DNA from 2 places in the Anaerosporomusa subterranea genome. Region 2 is predicted to be linked to the other one. Evidence: riboswitches for the same ligand, from Rfam matches in the RefSeq annotation. Region 2 holds a riboswitch; the other holds the start of a gene.

Region 1 (7,377 bases), on a different contig from region 2:
TGCCGATTAGCTCTGTTATGCCAGCTTTGCCGGCGATCGACATCCGCGGTCCAAAGGTTGGGCAGCGGAAAATGCACATAACACAGCCGTTTCCATATTTAGTGCAGTTGCCTTGTGGGCCGGCCGTGCCGGAGGCATCGACAAAGCTATCGCCAACACCTTTGATCTCTTTCTTCTCAGTGTAGTGTTCGGCAATCAGAGTGGTAATGGTGTCACCGTCTTTTTCGATATCTTTTACTCTGGCACAGAGATGGATCTTGACACCAGCTTCAAGCAACGCTTTTTTTACCGCCGGTTCAATTTTCGCCACATCGTATAAAGAGACGTGTTTGTGACCTGGGAATTCCACATTCTTATGACGAGCTACCTGATCGGCAATCTGAAATAATTTGCCGCCGCCCATGGCAATTAACTCTTCAGTGGCAGAGAAACGACCATTGTTGCGTATAATGCCGCCAACCAGGCCGGTGCCGAGGAGCATGTCAGTCCGTTCGAACAGCTCAACCTCTGCCCCTGCCTGTCGCGCAGCCAGAGCAGCCGCACAGCCGGCCCAGCCGCCGCCGTTAATTATTACTTTTTTCGCCACTGCTGAATACCTCCTATTTCACTTTGACAATCATTTCGACTTCAACTGCCGCGCCAAGAGGAAGTTGGGCTACACCAACGGCAGAGCGGGCGTGTGTTCCAGCCTCGCCAAACAGCTTGGCGACTAACTCGGATGCGCCGTTGACTACTTTAGGCTGATCGGTAAAATCGACGGCACTGTTGACAAAACCAACTACTTTGATGATTTTCTCAACATTGTCAAGACTGCCGGCCACACTTTTAACCGCCGCCAGACAGTTTAGCGCACAAATTTTGGCTGCCTCATAACCCTCTTCAAGGCTTACTTCCTGCCCAAGCTTGCCTTTGTACTTGACCTCGCCTTTCACGATCGGAAGCTGACCTGAGGTATACACATGATCACCGCAGCGTACAGCAGGAACATAAGCAGCCACCGGCTTTGCCACCTCTGGCAAGGTTAGTCCTAATTCATTTAGCTTGTCTTCAAATCCCATTTTTTCTTCCACCTTTCTAACCTTAAAATCAGCCAAACGCCTTCCCTACGGAATCTTTTTTTCGCACCTGATATATGGTGATATCCATCCGCAGAAAAGTATGCTTTAGCTGCAAAATCTGAAGGATTAAGCCGTTTTCTTGTTCACCGCATCCTTGAGAAGCGACCTTTGAGACAATTCTATAGATGTTGCCAGACTCCTGCCGACAATTCCTATTTTCTCCTGATTCAGTACCGCTAATCCCATGACAAGCATACTTCTGTTTAGATTTTTTCTATTGATTCCTGATCTCCCAGGGTGTATGATTGAATAAATATAATAGTGTAGGCAAGGGGTGCTGGAGAGGCCGGCTGAGATTTAGACCCGATAAGGTCTATGACCCTGTAACCTGATCTGGGTAATGCCAGCGTAGGGAATGCAGCAGATTTTCTGAGGCGCATCCGTACGGATGCGCCTTTTCTTAGAGCGTCAAGAAAGTATAACTGTGGAAGTATGTTAGCGCAAAGAACGCAAAGCGTGCTAGCGGTTGGCCGCAAAAACGCGAAAGGCGCTACGCGCCTACGCGAAGGGAACGCACAAAAAAAATATGCGCACACACGTGCGCATCGTGTCATTTGGCCGTCCATAGTAGCGCTTGTGGCGCTAGTGCGGCTTGTGCTGAACGTACCTCGGCTCCCCAAGGACCGCAAAGCGGTTTTTCTTGCTACATAGAAAGAGGTGTAATTATGAATACAACATCAACCCTTGGCTTCAAACACTTTCTGTTTCTTTGGTTCGGCGCCGCGGTATCGGTGCCGGAAATTCTCGCTGGCGGATTGCTTGCCCCACTTGGCTTAGCCAGCGGCGCGACTGCCATACTGGCAGGGCATTTGATCGGCACTACCCTGCTGGCTCTGGTTGGCCTGATCGGGTTCCAGGAGCGAGTGCCGGCGATTGAGTCGACGCGCATTTCATTTGGCGCTTACGGCGCCCGCTTATTCGCATTGTTGAATGTGCTACAGTTGATTGGCTGGACAACAATTATGATCCTCTCGGCGGCCCGTTCTGTCAACGAAATCACGAAAATTCTATTCCAGATTGATAACACCACAATTTGGAGCGTAACTATCGGCGCTTTAATCCTGCTGTGGGTGGCTCTCGGTCGGGAAAGCGGCTGGAAGAAGCTCAACATGGCAGCAGTTTGGCTGTTATTTGGCTTAACCGTAGTATTGAGCTGGGCCGTGCTGCGGAACCCGGTGGTGGCTCAGCAGCCAGCCGCAGGGATGCTGAGTTTCACGGAAGCGATCGAGCTGAGCATAGCCATGCCTCTATCTTGGTTGCCGCTGGCCGCAGACTACACCCGATTTGCCCGTTCTGGCAAAGGTGCTGCCTGGGGCAGCTTTATTGGCTATTTCACTGGAAGCTGCTGGATGTACCTCATTGGTCTTGGTGTTGCCGTCAAAACCGGCAATGCCGATCCGGCGGCAGTCATGCTAGCAGCAAATCTAGGTCTTGCGGCCTTAGGGATTGTGATCCTGGCAACTATTACAACCACCTTCATGGACGCCTATTCGGCCGGAGTCAGTATCGCCACTCTTTGTCCTGGTCTCAACGAAAAACATATGGCCATGGCGGTCACGGTACTGGGCGCGGCGCTTGCCCTCATCATTGATATGGAACAATACATTTCATTCTTGTTAGCCATCGGCTCAGTATTTGCGCCATTATTCGCGATACTGCTGACAGATTACTTCATATTAAAGAATCGCCGCATCCGTCCAGAACTACAGGCAAACTGGTCTGCCTTGGCGGTTTGGTGCGTAGGGATAGCCCTATATTATCAATTCCTTGATCTTAAACTTGCGCTCGGCGCGACGATTCCGGTCATTATCGTCACCGCGTTTATCTATACAATTGTCGGGAGGTTTGCCAACACATGGACATACTGCAAACAGCAGCCCAAGCCCTCGCAGCCATAAGGAAATCGAAGCCGCTGATCCACCACTTGACGAATTATGTAACAATTAATGACTGTGCTAACATCACTTTGGCTATTGGCGCATCGCCGGTCATGGCTAACGACCCGCAGGAAGTGGAAGAAATGGTTAGCCACGCAGCGGCGCTGGTGATCAACATTGGAACCCTTGACGCGACCAAAGTGCAATCAATGATCGCGGCCGGCAAGCAAGCCAATACGCTCGGCATCCCAGTCATCTTCGACCCGGTAGGAGTAGGGGCTACGTCTTTTCGCAGGCAAGCGGCCGGCCAAATACTGCAAGCTGTGCAGCCAACGGTGATCAGAGGCAATATGTCGGAAATCAAAACTCTGGCCGGTTTCGAGGCAGTCACTCGCGGAGTAGACTCGGCGGTTGATACGGCAGATGGTGACCAAGCGGCGCAAACGGTAGCAAAAAAACTGAATTGCATTGTCACGATTACTGGCAAAATGGACCTCATTGTCAGCAATCAGGGCCTGTACCGCATCGACAACGGACATCCCCTTTTGGCTAACGTGACCGGAACCGGCTGTATGGCCACTTCGCTTATCGCCTGTTTCTGTGGTGTGACTACCGATTACCTCGCCAGCGCCGTTGGCGGCATAGCGGTAATGGGGATCGCCGGCGAGATCGCTGAGCGTTCTCTGAAACCAGATGAAGGAATAGGCACGTTTAGGGTTAGATTGTTTGACGCAGTATCAAATATGACTCCTGAACTGCTGCTACGGCACGGCAGAGTAAACCAGGGGTAAACGTAGCGTCTGAAAACGAGGCAGCACTTCAACCGCAGAGTACGCAGATTACACGGAGGGTTCGCTGAGGGCTACTGGATTTATTGATTATAATAGTATTTTCCGCCCCCTCCGCAACCCTCTGGGATCTCTGCGTACTCTGCGGTTAGCGTCCTTAAACCACGGATACTCAGATACGAGAGGAGAATGATTATGAACATTAGAAAACTAACGTTTACTGCTCTATTTATCGCCATTGGCGTATTGTCGGCTCATTTGGTGTATATCCCGGTGGGTGTCGCAAAATGTTTCCCTGTGCAGCATGCTATCAATGTCCTGTTGGCGGTTCTGCTAGGAACTCGCTACTCGACCGGCGCGGCGTTTGGCATCTCGCTGTTGCGCAATCTGTTGGGCACTGGCTCCATTCTAGCCTTCCCTGGCAGCATGATCGGCGCTGCACTGTCTGGCATACTCTATAAACGCACTGGGCATATCTTGGGCGCAATCGCTGGCGAAATCATCGGCACTGGCCTAATCGGCGGTCTTTTATCCTTCCCGATCGCCAAGTTCCTGATCGGTTCACCTGTCGGCGCGTTCTTTTTCATTATCCCGTTCCTAGTCAGCACAGTCGGCGGCAGTTTGATCGCCTGGCTGCTGTATAAGACACCGGTAGTTGCGTACTCGCGGGAGATATTGGGACAGAACACAAGATGAGTACGGAGTAAGGAACGATTATTGAACCGAAACGCAATGCGCACTGCGTGCGCCGCCAAATGGATACGGCGCGCACGCAATGCGCATATATTATTTCTTTTTGGCGCAGTAACACAGCGCCTACTTCATTTGTTTTGGCGGTTCAAAAGAGTCTCGTTCTCGCGGCTAATTTCTCTATTTTGCCCACACATAGAACGGATAGTAGCCTACCAAGGTTCCGTCAACAAAGACATTGATCGCATAAAATCCTTCAGTCGGGAAGGTGACTTTCCATTGAACAATTTGGTTTTGCATCGCTCCTGCGCGGGGAAATTTGAGGTCAAATTCCAAGCGGCAAAGATTGGCTTTGCCCAAGGAATCGGTTAAGACCATCGCGTTTGAGACCGACTGGAACTGTCCGGTTGCAATGAAATTCGTCGAAGTCGAAAAAGCCACTTTGGCAGGAAATTGAGCTGCGGCGAAGCCCATAATCAATCCATCAAGCGACCGATTACCATTCTGATATTGAATTACCTGGTTACCCATGACATGACTGGAGACAAAGACTGGATGGTCACCGGTAATAACTTTGATGCTGGCATGGCTCACTTGCGGCAAAAGCAGCAAGAAAAGCCCTAATAGAATAGTTAAAAAGCTTCGCTTATGCAACACCAATGCGCCTCCATTCAAATGCAATAATTTCTATAATTTACATTATTTAGTATATACCAAATCTTTTTCCCGGTCAATCCGACATGAGAAAAACTGCCGACATTGTCTTAATAGTACCGAGAGATTTTATAAGTACGATGAACACCAGCGGCACTAGCGATACACGAGCGACCACAAAACGTAGTTCCTTAGTGGCGCTAGTGTTCCTGCGTCACAAGCCTTCGTGACGCCTTACAACTTAAACTAAATAAAATGTGCTGTGTCGAAATCTAGTTTCAACACAGCACATTTTCTGTTGCTGTTCAAATCCTATTCTGTTTTGTTTTCTTCGAGAATCCGTTTCACGCGGTCTTCGATCGATTCTTTCGGTTCGACAGCGGGGGCAATCTCTTTTGCCTTTGATCCGCCGGTTCTCCAGCTGATACCGACGCGGGCTTGTTTCTCCCAACCGTCGTTACTGATACCAATTGCGGCGTTCAACATGACATCTGGTTGAGTGTAATGATACACGCCAACCGCAAACGCAGCTGTGCCGTTATAGGTGCCAATGCCTGCGGAATATTGGGTCGGCTCTTTGGGATCATAGGCAAGTGGCGCTAAAGCGGAGAATGCAGCTGCAGAAGCTCCGACGCGATCGACTTTGTCGTCAACTACACGAAGTTGGTTCATATTGACTGCATCCGTGCCGTTGATGCCAGGGGCAACGTTCATGATTCTACGCTCGTAACCGGGTTGGCCGACGGAAACGGTATCAGGTTCGGTTGCAATGGAATGAGCCCCAATGGCAACACTGCCAATTTTGCCGCCGCCGCTAGCATAAGACTCAAATCCAACTGCGGTGTTCTCGAATCCCAGCGCCTGGCTACTCGCCCCCATAGCAGTGTTTTTAGTTCCTACTGCCCATGCCCCATAACCAATTGCCCTATTCGACGTGCCGCCTTCTGCACGTGAACCATAACCCATATGGCCGTTATTGTATTCATCCACGGGGACTAGATCGCCAAAAATGATGTTGTTTCCAATAACACCTGCCACACCAACAGCCGTGTTATAATCCCCGTTGCCTGCCACAGCGCCAACGACGTCAGTAATTGTGTTATTACTTAATTCAGTTGAGCCATGATGTGCCCCTACTGGCAAAGCCAGTGTTAACGAAAGACAGATACCGACTGTAAGTAGCGACAACCTTCGCTTGTTAGTTTTCATATGTCTCCCCCTATAGGGTTGTTTATTTGGTTTTTGAAGTGGCTGAGAGTGAACTCTCAACCACTTCGAAATGAACAGTCCGCTTGTTCCTCTTAACGGCGAATAATTACGCCAGTTCCAGTGACTTTGTTGTTTCCAGCCATACCGCCGTTAAATTGGCCGACCGTACCGATTGCGAGATTGTTGTTGCCACCCGAGATATAAGCACCCATTCCCTGAACCTGATTCATTTTCATGAAGCTATCTCCATTGGAGTACCCAGCAGTCATGTTGAATATACCGACTGAACCGATAGCTCTGTTGTTGTCACCATTTACTATCCAGGCACCAGTGCTAGGTAACACGGTATTATTGGTTACATAACTGACTGGCCCGCCCCAAGGAGAGGCATTCACGCTACCGGTAAACATTCCAACATAACCGGTTGCCGTATTATTGTTGCCGCCTTCAATAATGGCGCCCGTACTTGACTGAACTGTGTTCTGGGCTACATTTCCAGCAAACACCTGTACTTGCCCTTGTCTGGCTTCGTTCGGAACTTCGGTATATATGTTTCCAGTAAAGCTACCCACAGTACCAGTCGCTCTATTCCCAGTACCTGCAATTACAACAGCACCCTGGCTAGCATATACAACGTTTCCTTGGACTCCATTCTCACGAGTTCCTGCAGTATTAAAAATACCGACGTCACCTATGGCAGTGTTATTGGATCCGCCTGCCACATAAGCGCCTGTGCTTCCAGCCGAATAACCGGGCTCATCACCTTCGCCGTTTACCCAAATATTCTTCATTTGGTTGTTGTAACTGCCATCAAAAATACCTACTCTACCGATAGCAGTGTTTGAGTTCCCCGAGTTAACTACAGCACCTGTACCCATCTCAACTGTATTGTTGTTACTGTTGTAGAATTGCCCTACTGTACCAATTGCTCGCGCGCCATCACTCCGGCCAATATACGCCCCAAGTCCATTGACGGTATTCGTATTGGTTTGACCATTAAAAATACCAACATAGCCTTCCGCATGGAAATTTAATGCTCTG
Region 2 (7,377 bases):
TAATGCGATTGCCAAGAACCGTAAATTCGAATTCCCGGACACAGCCCAAGCCTGCATTATCACCGAGGTAGACGGTGCAGAAGAATATGAAATCAAAAAACAAGGCGAACAAATCGAGACCATCGCCCAGGCTAACGGAGTGGTCGAATTACGTGTTGCCAAAACTGCTCAGGAAGCGGACGACCTCTGGGCTATCCGCCGCGCACTGAGTCCTGCCGTCGGCGCACTGGCACCTGACCGGGTCAGTGAGGATATTTCTGTTCCACGTAATGAATTTCCCGAGATCGTTCGCCGCATCCGCAAAATTGTTGATAAATATAATCTTGACTTTGCCGTATATGGACATGCCGGCGACGGAAACCTTCACCCTTCGATTCTCTGCGATATGTCAGATCCGGAGCAAGCGCCGCGAGTACACAAAGCGGTTGAAGAGATGTTTGCCGCCACGCTCGAACTCGGTGGGACTTTATCCGGCGAACATGGTATCGGCATAACCAAACAGCATTATCTTAAAGATGCCTTGGGCGAAGCTGGCGTTGTTGTGCTAAAATCCATTAAAAAAGCTCTTGATCCAAAAGGCATATTAAATCCAGGCAAAATGTGGTTAGAGGAGGAAACCGTTCATGACTGATACCACTAAACAGCGCTTACAAGACATCCATGAAATTGCCAGTAAATGTGATCGTTGCGGTTCCTGTTTGCTCGTTTGTCCTGTATATAGTGTAAATAGTAAAGAAGCTTGCGGCGCCCGCGGCATGGTGAATGCTGCCCGAGCCCTGACTAAAGGCGGCATCGCTCCCGAGTCTGAGATTTTGGAATCAGTCGATTACTGCCTGCTGTGCGGCGCCTGTATTGATGTCTGCGCCAGCAAAGTTAAAGTACCTGAGGTTATGCTCAAGGTCAGACAACATCTTGCCCATCTATCGGAAAAACCATTTGGCTTTACTGAGCCTGAAGCTAAACAGTTCGAACAGGCTTTTGCGAACTTATGCGAACGCAACGCCGCCCTGGAACAACCTTCTGTGGCTAGCGACCGCAAAGTCGCCTATTTCTTTGGTTGCCAGGCTCGGTTGGGATCAATCGACACGACTGTCGCTACGCTTAAAACGCTTCATTCTGTTGCTGATGTAGAATTAGTAAACAATGAATGCTGCGGCTTACCGGCTCTCACTCGCGGCCATGTCGACGAATTCGTCGAAGCCCTCAAACAAAATATCCAGCTCTATGAGTCTGCTGAGACGATCGTTTCTGACTGTGCCTGTTGCAGCGACACATTGAAAAAAGCGGCTTCCTACTTGTCTGATGACCCCGAATGGAACGAACGGGCTCAAGCCTTCAGCAAGAAGGTTGTTTCACTATCCGAGTATTTGGCGAAAACGGGCTATGTGCCGCAAGCGCAAACTGAAAAAATCACCTACCATGACCCTTGTCACTTAGGCAGACTGCAAGGGGTAAAAAAGGCGCCGCGCGACCTACTAAAAGCCACCGGTAATTATGTTGAACTGCCAAGTGCTGATGCTTGCTGCGGCGGCCCTTGCTTCTTCCCGACCGACTATCCGGAAGCGTCTGAAGCGCTATTGGAGAAAAAGCGGGCCAATATTGAAAAGAGCGGTGCTGCTGTAGTCGCAACCGAATGCTACAACTGCCTGGCACAACTCAAAAAAGCCGCCGAAAAAAGCGGCGGCAAGTTTAAGGCTGTGCATATTAGCGAAGTCATTTAGATAGTTTTAAGAAAAACGAGAAACGACGCAGAGTACGCAGAGTACACTGAGGGCACACAGAGGGTACGAGTAATCTCGGAAATAAGAAGACTGCTTCGCTACATTCGTAATGACAAATCATGTCACTGCGAGGAACGAAGCAGTCTTCTCTTTCCTATAATAACCGTAGCCCTCCGCGACCCTCTGCGGTCTCAGCGTACTCTGCGGTTAACGTTCTCCGTATTCTCTGCGGTAAGACGCAACTTGTTTCGTTAGTTACTAACACGCGACAGGAATGCTTTCGTCCGCGGATCGTTAGGATGATTGAAGATGACATCAGGCGTACTATCTTCTACAATAACACCATCTTCAACATAAATGATTCTCGAGGCAACTTCGCGGGCAAAGGCAATTTCATGAGTGACGATCAGCATGGTTAAGCCTTCTTTAGCCAGCTCACGCATAACGGCTAATACTTCACCAACCATTTGCGTATCTAGCGCTGACGTCGGTTCATCCATGAGCAGGACTTGTGGCTGGATAGCAAGGGCGCGGGCAATGGCGACTCTTTGCTTTTGACCGCCTGACAACTGATGCGGCTTAGCATTGATATATGCTGCCATACCGACCTTTTCCAAAAATTTAATAGCAGTTTGTTTAGCCGTTTGCTTATCCTGCTTTAATACCTTAACTAAGCCTACCATGCAGTTTTCAAGTACAGTCAAATTATTAAACAGATTAAACTGTTGAAACACCATGCCCACTTTTGTTCGATATAACGTCAGTCTGTCATATTCTTCCACGATATTTCGCTCATCGTGAATAATCTCGCCTGAAGTTGGTGTTTCAAGCAAGTTAATACACCGGAGCAGGGTGGATTTTCCAGACCCGGACGCCCCAATAATACAAATAACATCACCATGAGAAACATCAAAGCTGATACTTTTGAGAATCTCACGATTACCAAAGCATTTAACCAAATTTCTTATTTTTAGTATTGGCTGTTGTTTTACTGCATTATTTATTTTTTCCATCAGATTACTTATCGCCTTTCTTGGGAGTAAACGGTCCGCATGGATCGGCTAACGGATCATAAGGAACTAAAGAGTAGTTGTCAGGGCCGTCCATTCTCTTTTCTATCCATAACAAAAAGCGGGATACAGCAAAGGTCATAACAAAGTAAATTACACACGTAATAAAGAAAACTTCAAAATAGCGATAATAGGCACCTGCGGCTGATTTCGACAAGAAGTATAGCTCGGTTACGGAGATTACATTTAAGACTGATGTATCCTTAATATTGATAATCAAATTATTACCGATTTGCGGCATGATATTCCGTAATGCTTGCGGCAGAATGATAGTGGACATCAACTGAAAATGATTCATACCGATAGCTTTAGCAGCCTCTGTCTGGCCGATATCAATAGAAATGATGCCACCACGTACGGTTTCAGCCATATAGGCGCCGGTATTGACAGACACAACCAAAAATCCTGCAAACAATGGCGACATGTCAATATTGTAAAGTTGCATAGAACCATAGTACACAACCATCGCTTGCACAATCATCGGCGTACCGCGGAATATCTCCACATATGCCGCTAAAATCGTTCTTACACACTGGTAAAAGCCCCGTTTGAGCATACCGTCTTTAGGATTAATCGGGATAGTCTGAACAATACCGACTAATAAGCCGATCAGGCAGCCAATAAAAGTACCTGCTACGGCCAAGAACAACGTGACAACAGCGCCTTTTACAAATAAGAAACCATATTGTTGGAGAAGAAAATACACCCACTCAAAGAACGTTGCCGGCATAGAACTTGTCATATCTTTTCCACCTTGTTATAAATAAGGATGGCTGGCGCCATCCCTAATACTGATTATTTTTTTGCTAATGGCTGGCTTTTAATCGCTTCTTCCATCAGTTTATTGCGATCCGCTTCTGTCAGTCCGGCAAGAGCTTTATTAATTTTCGTTAGCAGATCATTGCTTTTCCCTTTAGCAACCGCAATACCCATTTCCACTTCTTCTTTTGATGCCTTAAAGCCTTGTCCATCTTTGAAATCCAGCATCACTAACCCGGGGTTCGCATATACTGCAGCCATGGCTGTTGGCTTATCGGTAGCCACTACTTCTACCTTACCGGAAGTTAGCGCAACAATCATACCAGGAACATTGTCAATAGCTGGTTGAATTTTCGCATCAGGAATTTGTTTGAGCAAGTCATACCAAACTGTATTGAGTTGTGATGTGGCAACAGAGCCTTTTAGGCCATTCAGATCTTTAGCCGCGGCAAAAGGACTGTCTTTTTTCGTCAGCGCAACGATATCGGCATTGTAATAAACAGAAGAGAAATCAACTGTTTCTTTACGCTTACTGGTGATACTCATGCCAGCGATAGCGGCGTCGATCTTGCCGGCATTTACGGCTGGCGCCAAGCCATCCCATTCAATCTTGTGGATTTCCAGTTCATAGCCCATCGATTCGGCAATCTTTTTAGCAATCATTACATCATAGCCCAAGGCGTATTCTTGACTGCCTTTAATTTTCACTGCTCCATTATCAGCAGTAGTCTGGGTCCAGTTAAAAGGCGCATAACCACATTCCATACCAACTCGAAACACCTTTTTATCTGCTTCTTTTTTGTCACCAGAGCACCCAGTTAGTATAACGCCAAAAATAGCTACACAAAGCAACGCAATAAGCATAGTTTTGTAATTCTTCATCATCTCTCAACCTTTCGTCTGCTTTTTTGCTAAAATTCAACACAAATGTGTAATACACTTAATTGTAGCAACGCCTATGAATAAATGTCAAGCTGTATACATTATATCTACACCGATTAGGCTGTCTGTTCATTTCGTAATCGCAAAGAATACTTTTCTCTTCATTAGGGAAATTTTCATCACGCCTTGCATAGACCAACAACAACCCTAAAGAAGACCTCAGCCCTGCTCAATTCGGGGTTGAGGCCTTCATCTTTTTTGCAATTTTATAGAATACTTAAATCCTCACCATTTAGAATCTTCTTCATGTTTTTCATTGGACACATCTTGCCGCACATTGTGCAGGTATCCTCACACTCAGGAGCCGATTCCGCGCGGTATCTTCTTGCCTTTTCCGGATCTATAGCAAGTTCAAGCATTCTCGGGAAGTTTACATCAGCTCGGGCTGCGCTCATTTGGTTATCCCAATCACGTGCGCCCGGGATGCCTTTGGCGATGTCAGCGGCGTGCGCGGCTATGCGAGCAGCGATGATCCCTTCCTTCATATCATCAAGGTTCGGCAAGCGAAGATGTTCAGCCGGAGTAACGAAACAAAGGAAGTCAGCGCCATTTGCAGCGGCAACAGCGCCGCCGATAGCGCTGGTTATGTGGTCATAACCGGGGGCGATATCAGTGACGAGCGGCCCTAGTACATAGAAAGGCGCACCGTGGCACAGTTTTTTCTCAAGCAGCATATTGGCGGCGATCTCATTCAGCGCCATGTGTCCCGGCCCTTCAATCATGACCTGCACGTTTCTGGCCCAAGCTCGTTTTGTCAGTTCCCCCAAAGTGATCAGTTCTTCAATCTGCGCCGGGTCAGTAGAATCGTTTATCGAACCCGGGCGACAGGCGTCACCGAGACTAATAGTTACATCATACTTCTCGCAGATATCCAACAACCGGTCATAATACTCATAAAACGGATTTTCCCGGTCATTTAGCTCCATCCAGGCGAAAAGTAATGAACCGCCGCGCGATACAATGTTTGTCAAACGCTTGTTTTCTTTCACTCGTTTCGCGGTTGCCCGATTCATTCCACAATGAACAGTGATGAAGTCTACACCATCACTAGCATGACGTTCCACGACCGAGAAAAACTCATCGACGGAGATTTCTTTTAAGTCTTTATCCAGCATCCCTACTGCGTCATACATCGGCACAGTGCCAATCATGACAGGCGACATAGCAAGCAGCGCCGTGCGGAATTCCTGGGTCTTGCCGTAACAGCTCAAATCCATGATCGCTTCAGCTTTTAAGTCAATCGCCCATTTTGCCTTTTCCACTTCTAAATTAATGTCATTGCAGTCCTTAGAGACTCCCAGATTGACGTTGATTTTTGTCCGCAGACCTTGGCCGACTCCTTCTGGACTAAGACGGGTGTGGTTTTTGTTCGCCGGAATAACCACTTTGCCTTCAGCAATTAACTGACGGAGGTTTTCCACAGTCATTTTCTCTTTGCTGGCGACAATTTGCATTTGCTCAGTGATGATTCCTTTTCTGGCTGCGTCCATTTGTGTAGTATAGGTCATTATTTACACCATCCTTTATAATAATTAACTGTTGGCGCGGTCTTAGGAAGACGGAGCACGTTAACCACAGAGTACGCAGAGCACACAGAGGGCCCCGCAGAGGGCTACGGTTTCTTACTCATAGATCCAAAACCCTCAGTGCACTCGACGCACCCTCTGTGAACTCTAAGCAAACGTAACCGCTTTCTTCCGTCGCACTTTACTTTGCTGGCAGTAAAAAAGGCTTGCCAACGTACGGCAAGCCTTTCATTCTGCTTTCCTACGGTGGTACTAACCACATCAGGTTTAAGGGTTGGAGCAAGCTCCTCTCAGCATTAGTACCTATCCCACCTAAAACTTAAGCGCGATAAAATACTAGGCACCCCTAGCGATTGATTCAATTTGGTTTCATTGTACTGCATTTTCTTTAGCTTGTATAGTAAATCATCTTCGTTAGCCCATAACCTGTATCGCATTCTCCTTTACTGCGGACACAAGTACTACGATGTGTTTCTGTTTTTCGCGTCAGACAAATTGACGAAGCTAACCGGCCTATCAAAAGGCGGTTTCAGCCAGCCCGTTCCTTCGCGCAGCGCCTTTCGCGTTTTCGCGGCCAATTTTTCTCGTCGCTATCTAACTTTCCCTGTCAAAGAAAAACACCTTTATGTATCTTCGTTTACTCTGCGGGATCTTGTACTTCACTATCATCCATTCCGGCTGACCTTGGCGATAGATAGCGTGGTTTGCAGTTCATCGCCAACATTGCGGCAGTACGTTTCTTTGATATTCAAGACGAACACAAGCCCAACTGCCAGTACCGCAGCACACAGTAAAAACGCCTGATGATAGGCAATAGCTGGATAAATCTTTACACCGTGTTCGATTGCTCCCTGCCAATATTGATCAAGTATCCAACCAAACAAGGGTTGTAAAAATGCGGCGCCAACAAACGCGCCTGAATTAGCAACACCTGCGGCCATGCCGGTGATATGTGACGAATTAACCTCTTTGACGCAAGCGACTGTAAGGGTAATCCCTGATACCCCGAGACCAATGGCTAAACAAATCGGATATAACACCCACTCAGGCGGTTTGGCCTGATTCCAGAAAGTCAGCAGTAGCCAAATGGCCAAGAAGAAAGCCGTTGCCCCAACGTACGGCAACCGTCTGAATCCAAACCGATCTGAAAAAAATCCGAATAGCGGCCCGCCCAGCATATTGCCGGTTACCATCAGTAACAAATGATTGGACGCATCGAACCTCGACATGCCGTAAACCTGCATAAAGTAGGAAACTCCCCATAGGCCCACGACAGTCATATATACACCATATATCAACGAAGAGGCAAAAAACGGCGTCCAAGTATGGCGATTGCCCAGCACCTGCTTGAGGCTGCCG

What was found. A riboswitch is a leader RNA that binds a small molecule or an ion and turns the genes downstream of it on or off. The one in region 2 is predicted to bind thiamine pyrophosphate.
Region 1: another riboswitch for thiamine pyrophosphate. It lies ahead of cytX (putative hydroxymethylpyrimidine transporter CytX); the one in region 2 lies ahead of thiC (phosphomethylpyrimidine synthase ThiC).

What each region holds. Positions count from the first base shown of each region.
Region 1 covers NZ_LSGP01000017.1:763,193-770,569, reverse strand. The annotation lists gene AXX12_RS11000 (FAD-dependent oxidoreductase) at 1-586, opposite strand, end outside; gene AXX12_RS10995 (RidA family protein) at 600-1,058, opposite strand; TPP riboswitch at 1,379-1,491, shown strand; gene cytX (putative hydroxymethylpyrimidine transporter CytX) at 1,784-3,016, shown strand; gene thiM (hydroxyethylthiazole kinase) at 2,974-3,786, shown strand; gene thiW (energy coupling factor transporter S component ThiW) at 3,979-4,479, shown strand; gene AXX12_RS10975 (DUF6941 family protein) at 4,654-5,130, opposite strand; gene AXX12_RS20015 (YadA-like family protein) at 5,440-6,336, opposite strand; gene AXX12_RS10965 (hypothetical protein) at 6,429-7,377, opposite strand, start outside.
Region 2 covers NZ_LSGP01000001.1:101,882-109,258, reverse strand. The annotation lists gene AXX12_RS00420 (FAD-binding oxidoreductase) at 1-631, shown strand, start outside; gene AXX12_RS00415 ((Fe-S)-binding protein) at 624-1,721, shown strand; gene AXX12_RS00410 (amino acid ABC transporter ATP-binding protein) at 1,973-2,734, opposite strand; gene AXX12_RS00405 (amino acid ABC transporter permease) at 2,739-3,533, opposite strand; gene AXX12_RS00400 (transporter substrate-binding domain-containing protein) at 3,587-4,432, opposite strand; gene thiC (phosphomethylpyrimidine synthase ThiC) at 4,699-6,000, opposite strand; TPP riboswitch at 6,240-6,376, opposite strand; gene AXX12_RS00390 (MFS transporter) at 6,684-7,377, opposite strand, start outside.